DNA from 2 places in the Streptomyces sp. NPDC085946 genome. Region 1 is predicted to be linked to the other one. Evidence: riboswitches for the same ligand, from Rfam matches in the RefSeq annotation. Region 1 holds a riboswitch; the other holds the start of a gene.
The links. A riboswitch is a leader RNA that binds a small molecule or an ion and turns the genes downstream of it on or off. The one in region 1 is predicted to bind cobalamin.
Positions count from the first base shown of each region.

Region 2: another riboswitch for cobalamin. It lies ahead of ACIF8T_RS26900 (energy-coupling factor ABC transporter permease); the one in region 1 lies ahead of ACIF8T_RS05295 (cobalamin biosynthesis protein).

Region 1 covers NZ_JBITSF010000001.1:1,192,761-1,199,713, reverse strand. Annotated here, with positions in the region: gene ACIF8T_RS05315 (alpha/beta hydrolase) at 338-1,474, opposite strand; gene ACIF8T_RS05310 (class II aldolase/adducin family protein) at 1,573-2,286, opposite strand; gene ACIF8T_RS05305 (anion permease) at 2,733-3,977, shown strand; gene ACIF8T_RS05300 (hypothetical protein) at 4,015-4,236, shown strand; cobalamin riboswitch at 4,489-4,629, shown strand; gene ACIF8T_RS05295 (cobalamin biosynthesis protein) at 4,729-5,673, shown strand; gene ACIF8T_RS05290 (cobyric acid synthase) at 5,670-6,953, shown strand, end outside.
Region 2 covers NZ_JBITSF010000015.1:100,270-107,222, forward strand. Annotated here, with positions in the region: gene ACIF8T_RS26875 (protein kinase) at 1-784, shown strand, start outside; gene ACIF8T_RS26880 (hypothetical protein) at 934-1,182, shown strand; gene ACIF8T_RS26885 (energy-coupling factor ABC transporter ATP-binding protein) at 1,224-2,084, opposite strand; gene cbiQ (cobalt ECF transporter T component CbiQ) at 2,081-2,830, opposite strand; gene ACIF8T_RS26895 (energy-coupling factor ABC transporter substrate-binding protein) at 2,837-3,319, opposite strand; gene ACIF8T_RS26900 (energy-coupling factor ABC transporter permease) at 3,316-4,020, opposite strand; cobalamin riboswitch at 4,050-4,233, opposite strand; gene ACIF8T_RS26905 (MFS transporter) at 5,133-6,521, opposite strand; gene ACIF8T_RS26910 (hypothetical protein) at 6,943-6,953, opposite strand, start outside.

The sequences.
Region 1 (6,953 bases):
GGCGGCGCGGGCGCCGCTGGTTCACGGCTGCGGGGGCGGCGGCCAGGGGTCGCGGGCGGACGAGTCGAAGCCTGGAGTCGCGCGGGATACGGGACGTCACGGGGGCAGTCTTCCGGTTGACGGTCCGAAAACCCAAACGGAATGCCGCCGCGGGCCGCGGGGCCGGCCGTGTCCCGGGCCGTGCCGACGGCCCGGGGCAGGAATCCGGCCAGTGGTACGGCGCTAAACGGAATCTCCGCGACCGGATGGGTGGGAGGGGTCGGGCCGGGGTGGTGGAGCGGTGGCGGACCGGGGCGGGATCCGCCCGCCCGGGCCCGTCCGGCCCCGCCCCGCGCGCTCACATCAGCGGCGTGAGGAAGCGGCGCATGACCTGCTCGTAGCCCTCCGGGTCCGCGTTCCACATGGCGCCGTGCGGCGCGTCGGGGACGGTGTGGACTCCGACCAGGCCCGGGCGCTCCTCGGCGAAGCGGCGGGAGAGGTGCCAGGGGGCCACGGTGTCGTCCGGCCCGTGCATGATGACGGTCGGCACCCGGAGGTCGCCGGGGTCGGGGGTCTCGCCGGCGACGGCCTGGTGGCCGCCGTCCAGACCGGCGCGGCCCCGTGCGGCGCGGACCGCCAGCGGCAGCAGCGGACCGGGGGTGCGGCGGGCCGCGGCGAGGGCGCGCAACGTGGTCTCCCAGCTGAGGACCGGGGAGTCGAGGATCAGCCCGGCGATGCGGTCGCGCATCTCGGAGTAGACGGCGGCGCGCAGTGCCATGGTGGCGCCGGTGGACCAGCCGTGCAGGACCACCTGCCGGGCGCCCTGGCGGACGGCGTGGTGGATCGCCGCGTCGAGGTCGTGCCACTCGGTCTCGCCGAAGTGGCCGAGGCCGTCCGGCGAGCGGGGGGCGCCGCGGTCGCCGCGGTAGGAGAGGGCCAGCACCGGGAAGTGGTGGCGGTGCAGGAAGGCCATGACGTTCATGGCGAGTTCCCGGGTGGTGCCCAGGCCGTGCACCGCGATGATCCAGGTGTCGCGGACGGCGGGCACCAGCCAGGCCGGCAGGAAGCCCACCTCGGCGGGGACGTCGACGTCGGTGTGGTTCAGCCCGAGGGCCGTGCGCGGCGTGCCGACGTGCAGGTTCGGGGTGAGCCACACCTGGTCGCCGGGCTGGACGGTGCCGTGCGTGACCCGTTCCAGGCGGCGCACGACGGTGTCCACGGTGTGCGTGGTGTCGGTCAGGACGGGGCCCACGACCGCGTGGGAGTCCTCGCCGGCCAGGCCGTACCGGCCGGGCCGCAGGGTGGCGAGGTCCCGGGTCAGGGTGATTCGCCCGGCCGCGGTGCCGTGCACGGTGACCTTGGGCTCCGTGGGCAGCGGCCTGCCCGGGGGGGCCTTGAGGGCCGCGTCGCTGGCGAGCCGGCCGGCGGCCACGGCGACGGCCCCGGCACCTATCACGGTGGTGACGGCAGCGGCCGTCGCTTTGACAGTGCGCACGCCACCAGTGTCCCGGCGGATCCGCCGGGCGGCCAGCCGGAGGGCCGCCCGGGGTGACGGGGGCCGGTCCCGCCCGCGGTGCCGGGCGCGCCGGGGGCTCACTCCCGCTGCCCGTACCCCCGCAGCTTCTCCGCCACCTCCGCCAGCTGCGCCTCCGACAGCAGGGTCGGCGTGCGCCCCGGGACCGACGAGGCGGTCAGCCACAGGCGGCACATCCACTCCAGTTGGGCGGTGCGGTCGTAGGCCTGGTCGAGGGTGGCGCCGTGGGTGACCGTGCCGTGGTTCTGCAGGAGGCAGCCGGAGCGGCCGGCGAGCGCGCGCAGCATGTTCTCGGCCAGCTCGGCGGTGCCGTAGGTCGCGTAGGGGGCGACCCGGACGGGGCCGCCGAGCGCGGCGGTCATGTAGTGGACCGGCGGGAGCTCCGGGACGAGCGTCGAGACGGCCGTCGCGTGCACGGCGTGGGTGTGGACGACGGCGCGGGCGCCGGTGGTGCGGTAGACGGCGAGGTGCAGGGGGAGCTCGCTGGTCGGGACGAGCCCGCCGATGACCTGCCGGCCGTCGAGGTCGACGCCGGTGACGTCGTCCGGCGTCAGCCGGTCGTAGGGCACCCCGGACGGGGTGACCAGGACCGTCTCCCCGACCCGCACCGAGACGTTGCCGGAGGTGCCGACGACCAGCCCGTCGGCCACCGTCCGGCGGGCGGTCGCGACGAGGTCCGCCCAGGCGCGCGCCTCCTCGGCCCGCACCCGCGCCTCCCGCGCGCCCCCCGCGCCGCCCCGGTCCTCTCCGCCGCCCCGCCGCTGTCCGCCCATGCGGCGATCCTGCCAGGCGGGGGCCGCGGTGCCTACCGTCTTCCTTCCGCCACCGGACCGGCCGGCGGGCGCGGACGCGACGGACGCACGGCGGACGGCCGGACGCCGCCGCCGGGGCCCGGATCGCATACGACCGTCAGGGGAACACGCGTGCGAGCGACCGCCCCCGCAGCCCGGAGCCGTCCGCCGGACGCGGGCGCCCCACCGGCCGGCGGGACGGCGACGAGGACCCTTCGCCGGGTGACAAACATCTCTCCGGCCCGGCCCCCGGGCCGGCGGAGGACATCACCCGAAGGCGTGGAACCGGTGCGGCGCCCGGGTCGTCGGCGCGCGGCGCGCCGGCGGCCCCTGCTAGAGACACCACGATGCCTCTCTCAGTTCATCTTCCGTTCACCCTGGTTGCCTACGGTCGACCAGCCAATGACCTCGAACGATTGCCTGGGTAAATGGAAAGCTTCTCGCTGATCCTCGCGATTGTGGTGGTAACCGCACTCGCGTTCGATTTCACGAACGGTTTCCACGACACCGCGAACGCGATGGCCACGACCATTTCCACGGGCGCCCTCAGGCCCAAGGTCGCCGTCGCCATGTCCGCCGTCCTCAACCTGGTCGGCGCCTTCCTCTCCGTGGAAGTCGCCAACACGATCTCCAAGGGTCTCGTCGACGAGACCGGCATACGTCCCGAGGTCATCTTCGCCGCCCTGGTCGGTGCGATCCTCTGGAACCTGCTGACGTGGCTGGTCGGACTGCCCTCCAGCTCCTCGCACGCCCTCATGGGCGGTCTGATCGGCGCCACCGTCGCCTCGGCGGGCCTCGGCGCGGTCCACGGCGACGTCCTGGTCACCAAGGTGCTGATCCCGGCGATCGCCGCCCCGCTGGTCGCGGGCCTCGCCGCGATGGTCGGGACCCGGCTGACGTACACGCTCGGCAAGAAGGCCGACGGCAAGGCGTCCGAGAAGGGCTACCGCGCCGGCCAGATCGCCTCGGCGGGCCTGGTCTCCCTGGCCCACGGCACCAACGACGCGCAGAAGACGATGGGCATCATCACCCTCGCCCTGGTCGCCGGCGGCACCCTGGCCCCGGACTCCGACCCGCCGATGTGGGTCATCCTCTCCGCGGGCATCGCCATCGCGCTCGGCACCTACCTCGGCGGCTGGCGCATCATCCGCACCATGGGCAAGGGCCTGACCGACCTCCAGCCGCAGCAGGGCTTCGCCGCCCAGACCAGCGCGGCCACGGTCATCCTGGCCTCCTCCCACCTCGGCTTCTCCCTGTCCACCACCCACTCCGTCTCCGGCTCGGTGATGGGCGCGGGCCTGGGCCGCAAGGGCGGTGTCGTCCGCTGGTCGACCGCCACCCGGATGTTCGTCGCCTGGGGCCTGACCCTGCCGGCGGCCGCGCTGGTCGCCGCGCTCGCGGAGTACGTCACCGGCCTCGGTGACTGGGGCACCGCCCTGGTGGCCGCCTTCCTGATCGGCTCCAGCTTCGCCATCTGGAAGGTCTCCCGCCGGGAGATCGTCGACCACACCAACGTCAACGAGGTCGAGGAGGAGCCCGCCGGCGTGGTGACCACGGCGATCGCCGCGGTGATCCCGCCGCCCGCGGGCACGGCGACGGAGGACCTGGCGACCGCGTTCCCGGTCCAGGCCGCCTCCGACTCCAAGACCCCGTCGGCCTCCACCACCGTCTGACCCGCGCGCACCCCGGGTACGAAGGAAGAGAAGCAGTATGAAGATCGACTGGGCGGCCCTCGGCTCCGTCTTCGGCGTCAGCCTCGTGGTCACCGTGGCCCTCGTCGGCCTGTTCACCCTCGGCATCACGGGCCTCTCGCGGCACGAGCGGGCCGCGGCCCAGGGCGGCGGCGCGGCCCTCGCGGTCACCGGCGCCTACGCCTGCTTCGCGGCGTGCGCCGCCGCGGTGGCGTACGGGATCTACCTGATCGTCGCCTGACCGAGGACCGATCACGGCCGGGCACGGGCCCGGCCCGCGGCAGCACCGAGCGGGGTGCGGGACGGATCGCCGTCCCGCACCCCGTCGCCGTGCACGCGCCCCGTCGGCGTGCACGCGCCCCGTCGCCGTGCACGCACCCCGCCACCACGGACGCGTCCCGTCGCCGCGCCCGCGCGGTGCCCGTGACGCGGCCGACCACCGGTGTGTGGGCCTGAGCACACTCCTCCATCGCAGGTCAACGGCAAGTTGACGGGTGTTCGCGGGCCGTGGTGGACTGCCGGAGCCAATGCGGCGGCAAGAGAGGAAGCCGGTGGAAGTCCGGCGCGGTCCCGCCACTGTCACCGGGGTAACACCCCCGGGAGCCAGGAACTCTCACCGCCGGTCTCGTCGAACCAGGGCGTGGACACCCTGAGTGAGGACATACCGCCATGCGCGCCTGCCGCCCGAGCCGCCCCCGCCGAGCCCTGCCGCACCCCGCGGCGGACTGACCCCATGGGTGCCGATCGCGTCTTCGCGTACGGTGCCGCCGCCGGCCTCCTCGGCGACCTGCTCCTCGGCGATCCGCGCCGCGGGCACCCGGTCGCCGTGTTCGGGCGGGCCGCGGGTGCCGTGGAACGGGTGCTGTGGCGGGACCACCGGGGCTGGGGCGCGCTGCACACCGCCGTCTGCGCGGGCGGCGCCGTCGCCCTCGGGGCCGCGGCCGCCCGCGCCGTACGCACCTCCCCCGCCGCCTCCGTCGCGCTGACCGCCGCCGCCACCTGGGCCGTGGTCGGCGGGACCTCGCTCGCCCGGGAGGCCACCGCCATCGGGCGGGCCCTGGAGGCCGGCGACGTCGAGGCCGCCCGGGAGCGGCTGCCGCACCTGTGCGGGCGTGACCCGCAGGCGCTCGACGGCGACGGGATCGCCCGCGCCGTGGTCGAGTCGGTGGCCGAGAACACCTCCGACGCCGTCGTGGGCGCGCTGGTGTGGGGCGCCGTCGGCGGGGTGCCGGGGCTGCTCGGGTTCCGCGCCGTCAACACCCTCGACGCCATGGTGGGGCACAAGTCCCCGCGGTACCGGCGCTACGGCTGGGCCTCCGCGCGCCTCGACGACCTCGCCGGGTGGCCGGGGGCCCGGCTGACCGCCGTGCTGGCCGCCGTCGCCGGGGACGACCCGCGCGGCGCCGTGCGGGCCTGGCGGGCCGACGCCCACCGGCATCCGAGCCCCAACGCCGGGCCCGTGGAGGCCTCCTTCGCGGGCGCGCTCGGCGTACGGCTCGGCGGCACCCTCTCCTACGGCGGACGGGTCGAGCACCGACCCGTCCTCAACGGGGACGCCGGACGCGCCGTCCGGGTCGCCGACATCGAACGGGCCGTACGGCTCTCCCGCCGTGTCGGCTGGCTCGCGCTCGGCGTCAGTGCCGCCGGGCGCCTCCTGGCGAAGGGACGCAGGGCATGAACGGGGGACTCCTCGTCGCCGGCACCACCTCCGACGCCGGCAAGAGCGTCGTCACCGCGGGGATCTGCCGGTGGCTGGTGCGGCAGGGCGTGAAGGTGGCGCCGTTCAAGGCGCAGAACATGTCGCTGAACTCGTTCGTCACGCGCGAGGGCGCCGAGATCGGGCGGGCGCAGGCCATGCAGGCCCAGGCGTGCCGGGTCGAGCCGACCGCGCTGATGAACCCGGTGCTGCTCAAGCCGGGCGGCGAGCGGAGCAGCCAGGTGGTGCTGCTGGGCAAGCCGGTCGGCGAGCTGAGCGCGCGCGGCTACCACGGCGGGCGCCAGCAGGCGCTGCTGGGCACGGTGCTGGACTGCCTGGAGCAGTTGCGGGGCACGTATGACGCGGTGATCTGTGAGGGGGCCGGCTCGCCCGCCGAGATCAACCTGCGGCGGACGGACATCGTGAACATGGGCATCGCGCGCAACGCGCGGCTGCCCGTGCTGGTCGTCGGCGACATCGACCGGGGCGGGGTCTTCGCCTCCTTCTTCGGGACGGTCGCCCTGCTGTCCCGCGCGGACCAGGAGCTGGTGGCCGGGTTCCTGGTCAACAAGTTCCGCGGGGACGTGTCGTTGCTGGAGCCGGGCCTGGACATGCTGCACGGGCTGACCGGGCGGCGCACCTACGGCGTGCTGCCGTTCCGGCACGGGCTCGGCATCGACGAGGAGGACGGACTGCGCGTGTCGCTGCGCGGGACGGTCCGCGAGTCGAACGTCGCGCCGCCCGTCGGCGAGGACGTGCTCCGGGTCGCCGTGTGCGCGGTCCCGCTGATGTCGAACTTCACCGACGTGGACGCGCTGGCCGCCGAACCGGGCGTGGTGGTGCGGTTCGTGGACCGGCCGGAGGAACTGGCCGACGCCGACCTCGTGGTGGTCCCCGGCACCCGCGGGACCGTCCGGGCGCTGGACTGGCTGCGCGAGCGGGGCCTGGCGGACGCCCTGGTCCGCCGGGCCGCCGAGGGGCGGCCCGTGCTCGGGATCTGCGGCGGCTTCCAGGTGCTCGGCGAGCACATCGAGGACGACGTGGAGAGCCGCCGGGGTCACGTCGACGGGCTGGGGATCCTGCCCGTGCGGGTGCGGTTCGCCCGCGAGAAGACCCTCACCCGGCCGGAGGGCGAGGCCCTCGGCGAGCGCGTCGAGGGCTACGAGATCCACCACGGGGTCGCCGACGTCACCGGCGGCGAGGCCTTCCTGGACGGCTGCCGGGTCGGCCAGACCTGGGGCACGCACTGGCACGGCTCGCTG
Region 2 (6,953 bases), on a different contig from region 1:
GGACGCGCTGCTCGCCCGGGCGGAGTCCGGCACGGCACCGCACGGGGACCGGCCGACCCTGACGGCGGCGGAACCCGTCCCGCTCCCGGGGCCGTCCGCACCGCACCCGGCGACGGGACCCGCGCCGGTCCCCGGGGGCGCCACGCGCCCGGCCGGGTCCCGCCCCGGTCGCCCCGCGCGCCGCGCCCTGCCGGTGCTGCTCGCCGCGACCGCCGTCCTGGCCGTGGTCGCGGCGACCGTCCTCGCCCTCACCCTGCGCTCGCCCGGCGACGACACGGAGGGCACCGGCCGGGCGGGCGGTGCCGCGAGCGCCCGCTCCTCCGCGCCGGCCACCGACGGCCCGTCACCGGAACGGAGCGCCCGGCCGGTGCGCGCCACGCCGTCGGCCCCCGCCGCGAGTCCCTCGACGTCCGCCCCGGCCCGCACCGAACCGTCCCGGCTCCCGGCCGGGGAGGGCCGCTGGATCGCCCAGCTCCACTCCGAACCCGTCGCCTCCGGCACCGCGGCCCGCGACCAGCGGCTCGCCGGGATCCGCCGGACCGTGCCCGACGCCGCCGTCCTGCGCAGCGACGACTACGCCTCCCTGCGCCCGGGCTACTGGGTGGTCTACGCGCCCGGCCCCTTCACCGACGGCCGCGCGGCCCTCGCGTACTGCGCCGCGCGCGGCCGGACGACAACGACCACCTGCATCGGCCGCTACCTGAGCACCAGCCCGGCCGACGCCCTCCTCCAGTGCGGCCCGCCGGCGACGGCCCCGACGGGCCGCTGCACCCGCGGAACCTAGGCGGCGCCGCCCTTCGTGACAGCCGTGTCCAGCCCTGTTGGCGGACCGTTCACCTCCGCCGCGTATCCCGTTCTTGACGCCTGAAGGCGTACGGGGCTCCGCGCCCGGGCGCACGGGGTTCCGCGCTCGCACGACACACGGGGGATGCCATGGACAGGAAACGCAGGGGCGCGCTCGCGGGGGCGGCCGTGACCGGCGCGCTGCTCCTCGCGGGCTGTGCGGCGAAGCCGGACCGCGGTGAGATCGTCACCTGGACCGACGCGCACGGCCGGGCCTGCACCGGCGTGGTGATGGTCGACCCGGAGGACGCCGAACGGGAGGTGACCGGCATCGACTGCGACTACCCGCCGCAGGGGCGGCAGCCGGGCCGCCGGACGACCGAGCCGCTGCCGGACTGAGCGGCCCGCGCTCGCACGGCGGGGTACCGGCCGGCGGCGGGTCAGTCGTCGGCCGGGACGGGCGCCGCGGTCGTCGCCGCGACCGCGGCCAGCTCGTCCGGCGTGCGCGGCCCCGGCGCCGTGTCCGCCAGCAGCCCCTGGGCGCGCAGCAGATGCGCCGCGGCGATGCCCCAGGGCAGCCGCAGCCCGGCCTGCTCCAGCAGGTCGGTGCGGGCCAGCATCCGTGGCGCGGGCCCGGTGCGCACGCCCTGTGGGGTGAGCAGCGCCGCGTCGTCGGCCCAGCGCAGCGCGAGGTCCACGTCGTGGGTGGCCATCACCACGGTGGTGCCGCCGGCGCGCAGCCCGTCGAGCGTGGCGAGCAGCCGCTCCTGGCCGTCCGGGTCGAGCCCGGCGGTCGGCTCGTCCAGGACGAGGACCCGCGGCCGCATGGCCACCGCACCGGCGATCGCCGTCCGCTTGCGCTGCCCGTAGGAGAGCAGATGGGTGGGACGGTCGGCGAGGGCCGTGATGTCCAGGGCGTCGAGGGCCTCGTCGACGCGTCGGCGCACCTCGGTGTCGGACAGGCCGAGGTTCAGCGGCCCGAACGACACGTCCTGGGCGACCGAGGCGGCGAAGAGCTGGTCGTCGGGGTCCTGCACCACCAGCTGCACCGTGGTCCGCAACCGCGTCAGGCCCTTGCGGTCGAACGTGACGGGGCGGCCCTCCACCGCCAACTGTCCCGTCCGGGGCCGCAGTCCGCCGCTGAGCAGGCGCATCAGGGTGGTCTTGCCGCTGCCGTTGCGGCCGAGCAGGGCCAGCGCGCGCCCCCCGCGCACCTCGAAGTCGAGGCCGTCGAGCACGGCCGGCCCCTCCTCGTACGCGAAGGACACGTCCCGCAGGGCGACCAGGGCGGGTTCGGTCATGACAGCGGCCTTTCCAGTACGACGGTCAGGGCGGCGACGGCCGCGAGCAGCCCGGCGCTCGCCAGGGTGAACGGGACGGAGACGCGGGCCTCGGGCACCAGGACCCGCAGGGTGCCGTCGTAGCCGCGTCCGGCGAGGCCGGACTGGAGCCGGGCCGCCCGGTCGAAGGAGCGGACGAACGCGGTGGCGCCGAGCCCGGCCAGGGAACGCCACTGCGCGGCCCGCGTGGTGTGCCCCAGCCGCGCGGCCTGCGCCTGCCGGATCTGCCGCAGGGAGTCCAGCAGCAGGAAACTCATCCGGTACGTCACCAGGGCCACGTCGACGACGGCCGCGGGCACCCCGGCCCTGACCAGGCGCGGCAGCAGGTCGGACATCGGGGTGGTGAACGCGAACAGCAGGACGCCGAGGGAGGCGGCGGAGGTGCGCAGCATCAGCTCCCCGGCGTGCCGGGGACCGCCGTCGGCCGGCGCCAGGAAACCGTCGGGGCCGCCCACCTGGACGAGCAGTGTGGCGGCTCCCGTCAGGCAGAAGCCCAGCGGCACCCGGTAGGCGCGCCACAGCTTGCGGGCGGGCACCCCCGCCGGTCCCAGCAGCAGCACCAGCGCCGTGACGAGCACCAGGGCGGCGCCCGGCCAGGGCGGCAGCGAGACGGCGAGCAGGGTCAGCCCCAGGGCGAGAACGGCCTTGTCCACGGGGTGGCGGCGGCGCCAGCGGTTGCTGTGCGCCGCCGCGTCGATCGGCAGCACGGGACCTCAGACCGCTCTGCCGGCGGAGCCGCCGGTCGCGCCGGGACCGGCCGGGGCCCCGGCGGAGGGGGCGGCCGCGGCGTCCGCCGGCGCGGAACCGGAGGCGGCCCGGCCGTCGGAGGAGTTGCCGGGGGAGCTGCCGGAGGAGCCGGCGGGCTCCTCCGGCGCGGTGCCGAGTTCCGCCCGGGCGCGTTCCTCGCCCTGGCGGCGTCCGCGCCGCAGGCCGAAGTAGTAGGCGAGGAAGCCCGTGCCGATCGCCGCCTGCAGGGAGAACAGCGCCGACTCGATCTCCCCCGACGGCGGCTCGTACAGGGGCGCGAACCAGGGCTCGTAGTCCGGCTCGATCTCGGTGATCGCCGTCTCCGCCTCGCCGTCGGAGCCGGCGAACGGCTCCTCCTTGCCGTCGCCGAGACCGAGGGCCAGCGGCAGGACCGCGAGCGCGGCCACGGCGAGCAGCAGCAGCAGGTTGATCCGAGTGTTCCTGCTCATCGGGCCACCGCCTCCGTGCCGGCCGGAGCCGGCCTGCCGCCGGTCACGAGCACGCCCAGCCGGGTCAGTTCGCCCTTGCTGGACTGGACGAGCAGCCGCATCACGAGGACCGTGAGCAGCCCCTCGCTCACCGCGAGCGGGATCTGGGTGACGGCGAAGATGGAGCCGAACTTGCCGAGCGCGCCCAGGAATCCGCTGCCCGGGTCGGGGAAGGCGAGGGCCAGCTGCACGCTGGTGACGCAGTACGTGGACAGGTCGGCGACGAACGCGCCCGCGAACACCGTGACCATCAGCGGCACGCCGAGGCGCCGCAGCAGCCGGTACACGGCGTAACCGGCCCAGGGGCCCGCGATCGCCATGGAGAAGACGTTGGCGCCGAGCGTGGTCAGACCGCCGTGGGCGAGCAGCAGCGCCTGGAAGAGCAGGGTGATGGTGCCCAGCACCGCCATGACCGGCGGCCGGAACAGGATGGCACCCAGGCCGGTTCCGGTGGGGTGGGAGCAACTCCCCGTGACCGAGGGCAGCTTCAGGGCGGACAGGACGAACGTGAAGGCCCCGGAGGCCCCGAGGAGCAGCGTGCTCTCGGGGTGTTCGCGGACCTCGCGGGTGAGTGACCGTACTCCGTGGACGACGAACGGCGCGGACGCGACACCCCAGGCGATCGCGTGCGCCGGAGGCAGAAAGCCCTCGGCAATGTGCATGGCTCGGCAGACCCTCTCCAGCACCTCGTGGATGGTTGACGCGCCTTGGCCGGTCTCCTGGCTGACGGGTACCACCGCCCGAACTCCGCCTTCCCGGGTCCGAGGACCCAGTGGCCGCCCCGCGGGGCAGGAGCCGGACTTCCCGATCACAGTGGCGAGGGCCGCACCGGCATCACACCGGATTTCCCGAACACCAAGGCGTCGTGACAGTAGTCCGCAGGTAGGGGCGCTGACAACCCGGCCGGACGGGCGCGCGGGCGCCGTCCGTCCGCTCGCGCCGCCGCTCGAGCGGCGCGCGCCCCCTCCGCGCCGGGAACGCGCGGGAAAAGTGAGGTGCGTTACCCGCGCTCCGAGACCGATGCCTCACCGGCCGTCCGGCGGAGGGATTCCGGCCGGTGCGGCCGGGGTTCCGACCTGCGCTGCGCCGGGGCGAGTACACCGGGTTGCCCCCGCCGCCGGACGCCCCCGCCGCCGCGGCCCGGCGCGGTGGCCGGGTGGACCCCGGCCGTCGCGCCCGCCGGGCTTTCCTCGTCGTCCACGCCCCCGCCTCCGCGAGCCGGCCCGGGCTCGCCCTCGGGCTGCTCGCCCTCGGGCTGCTCGCCCTCGGGCTGCTCGCCCTCGGGCTGCTCGCGCTCGGGCCGCTCGCGCTCCGTGCCGCCGCGGTCACCATCGGGTCGCCGGTGACCGCGGAGTCCGCGGTCCGGGCCATGGAGCTCTCCGCCGACCGGCTTCTGCTCCTCGTCGCGTTCCTCACGCCGCCGAGCGGCCTGGTGCCGTCCCCGGGCACCGCGCGGGGACCGGCCGGGCACCGCTGGGTGTGCACGACGTTCCGGCTGACCCTGACCCTGGCCACGACCACCGCCACCGTCTCCGCGCTGCGGCCCGGGGCGGACGCGGCGGTCGCCGCCCTCGCCGCGGGCCGTCCGCCGCCCGCCGCCGGGGACGTCCTGTTCGGGCCGGTGGTCCCGCTGTCCGCCTGCGTCTTCGTCACGGCGGTGTCGTTCCCGGAGCCCCGGGGACCGGCACGGCGGGGGCGGAGGCCGTGCACGGCGGGCCGCAGGCCGGCCGGCTCGGCGTGCGCGGCCGGTGGCCCCTCGGGCGCCGCGGGGGTGTCAGGCCACCTGCTCCGGTGCCGGCCGGGTGCCTGCCGGGCCCGCCGCGGGTGCCGCGTCCGCCTCCTCCGAGGCGTCGGGCGTACCGGCCGCGACCGCCGTGCCCGACGCGTGGGCCGTGCCCGGCGCGTCCGGCGCGTACGCCGTGTCCGTCCCGGCCGCGCGGCGTCCGGCGAGCAGCAGGCCCGCCGCGACGACCGCGGAGGCCGCCCCCAGCACCCCCACGGCACCGGCCAGCGTGCCGGCCGCCGGCTCCACGGCCAGCAGCACCAGCGGGCACACGAACTCGCCGCCGAAGAAGGCGGCCGTCCACAGGCCCGTGCCCCGGCCGCGGTCCGCGTACTCCAGCCGCCCCATGGCGCTGGTGACCAGGGCCGGCAGCAGCAGCCCCGTGCCCAGGCAGTTGACGACCGCGCCCGCGACCAGCAGCGGGGCGCCGTCCGCCAGGAACACCACGCCGAACCCGGCCGCGCACAGCGCGAACGCCGCGGGCAGGACCGTGTCCGGGGAGCGCTTCAGCCGGGCGAACACGACCGCTCCGGCCACCGTGGCGGCGCTGGCGATCGCGGTCGCCGCGCCGATCACCCGGGAGTCCTCCACACCGAGGTCGTCGAGCAGGTACGCCATCTCCACGGGAACGGTGTAGAAGACGACCGCCCCGAAGAACGTCAGCGCGCAGATGCCCGCCAGCGGCCGCCAGGGGAACGGGCGCCGCGCCGCCGGGCCACGCGCCCCGGCGGTGTCCCCGGACGGGGCGGCGGGCACCGGGCGGGGCAGCGCGGCCGCCATCACCGGGGCGATGACCAGGCTCACCGCGTAGACCCAGAACGGCGCCTGCCAGCCCGCCGCGCCGGCGGCACCGCCCAGCACGAAGAACACGGTGGCCGACGCGGAGGCGCACATGGTCTGCAGGGCGAGGTACTTCACCCGGCGGCGACCGGAGTAGTAGTCCCCGATCAGCGTGGTGCAGCAGGTCATGATCGCGGCCTCCGCGACACCGACCAGCATCCGGCTCGCGATGATCGCGCCGAGCGAGTCCAGCCACAGCGGTGCCGTCCCGAACACCGCGTACAGGACGGTCGCCACCACGAGCAGGCGCTTGCGGCCGAGCCGGTCCACGATCACCCCGGCGAACGGCGCGAGCAGCGCCAGCATCAGCGCCGGGACCGTCAGCGCCAGCGGGACCAGGGCCTTGGCGCCCGGGGTGGAGGCGAAGTGGTCCTGCATCCTGGGCAGCACCGGAGCGATGAGCACCGCCCCGAGGACGGGCAGGCAGCTGCCGGCCATCAGCACGGTGATCCGCAGCAGGTGCGCCGGGCCGGAGACGGCCACGGGCGTCGGAGCGGCCTCGTCGGCCGCGGCGGCGGGCAGGGGCACGGAAGCGGGCATGGCGACTCCAGGGTCGGGGCAGGGCAGGGGAGCGGGCTCGCCGCGCGGCGCCGGCGGACGCCGGGCGTGCTCGCCGAGCCCTCACGCGGCGGCGGCACCGGACGCCGACGTGCAGGTGGCGACGACTATGCGGCCTGGCGGGCGCGCGGCCCACCCCCCGGACGATCCGAATCCCGTATCACCCGCATCCACGCGGTGAATGACGCCCTGCGGCCCGCCCCGGCCCGGTGTCCGGGACGGCACTTCCGTCCGCGCCGACGGCGCTGCCGGCGTGGGGCGTCGGCCGAGGAGGAGCGGACGGCGCGTGACCGGTGAGGGGGGTGCGGCGGGGTGCCGGACCGGCGGGGAGCCGGCCGTGCGGCGGCGCGGATCCCGGCGCGACGCCCCTGCCCGCGGAGCCGGTTCCGGCCGTCACGGCGGGTCACTCCGGAG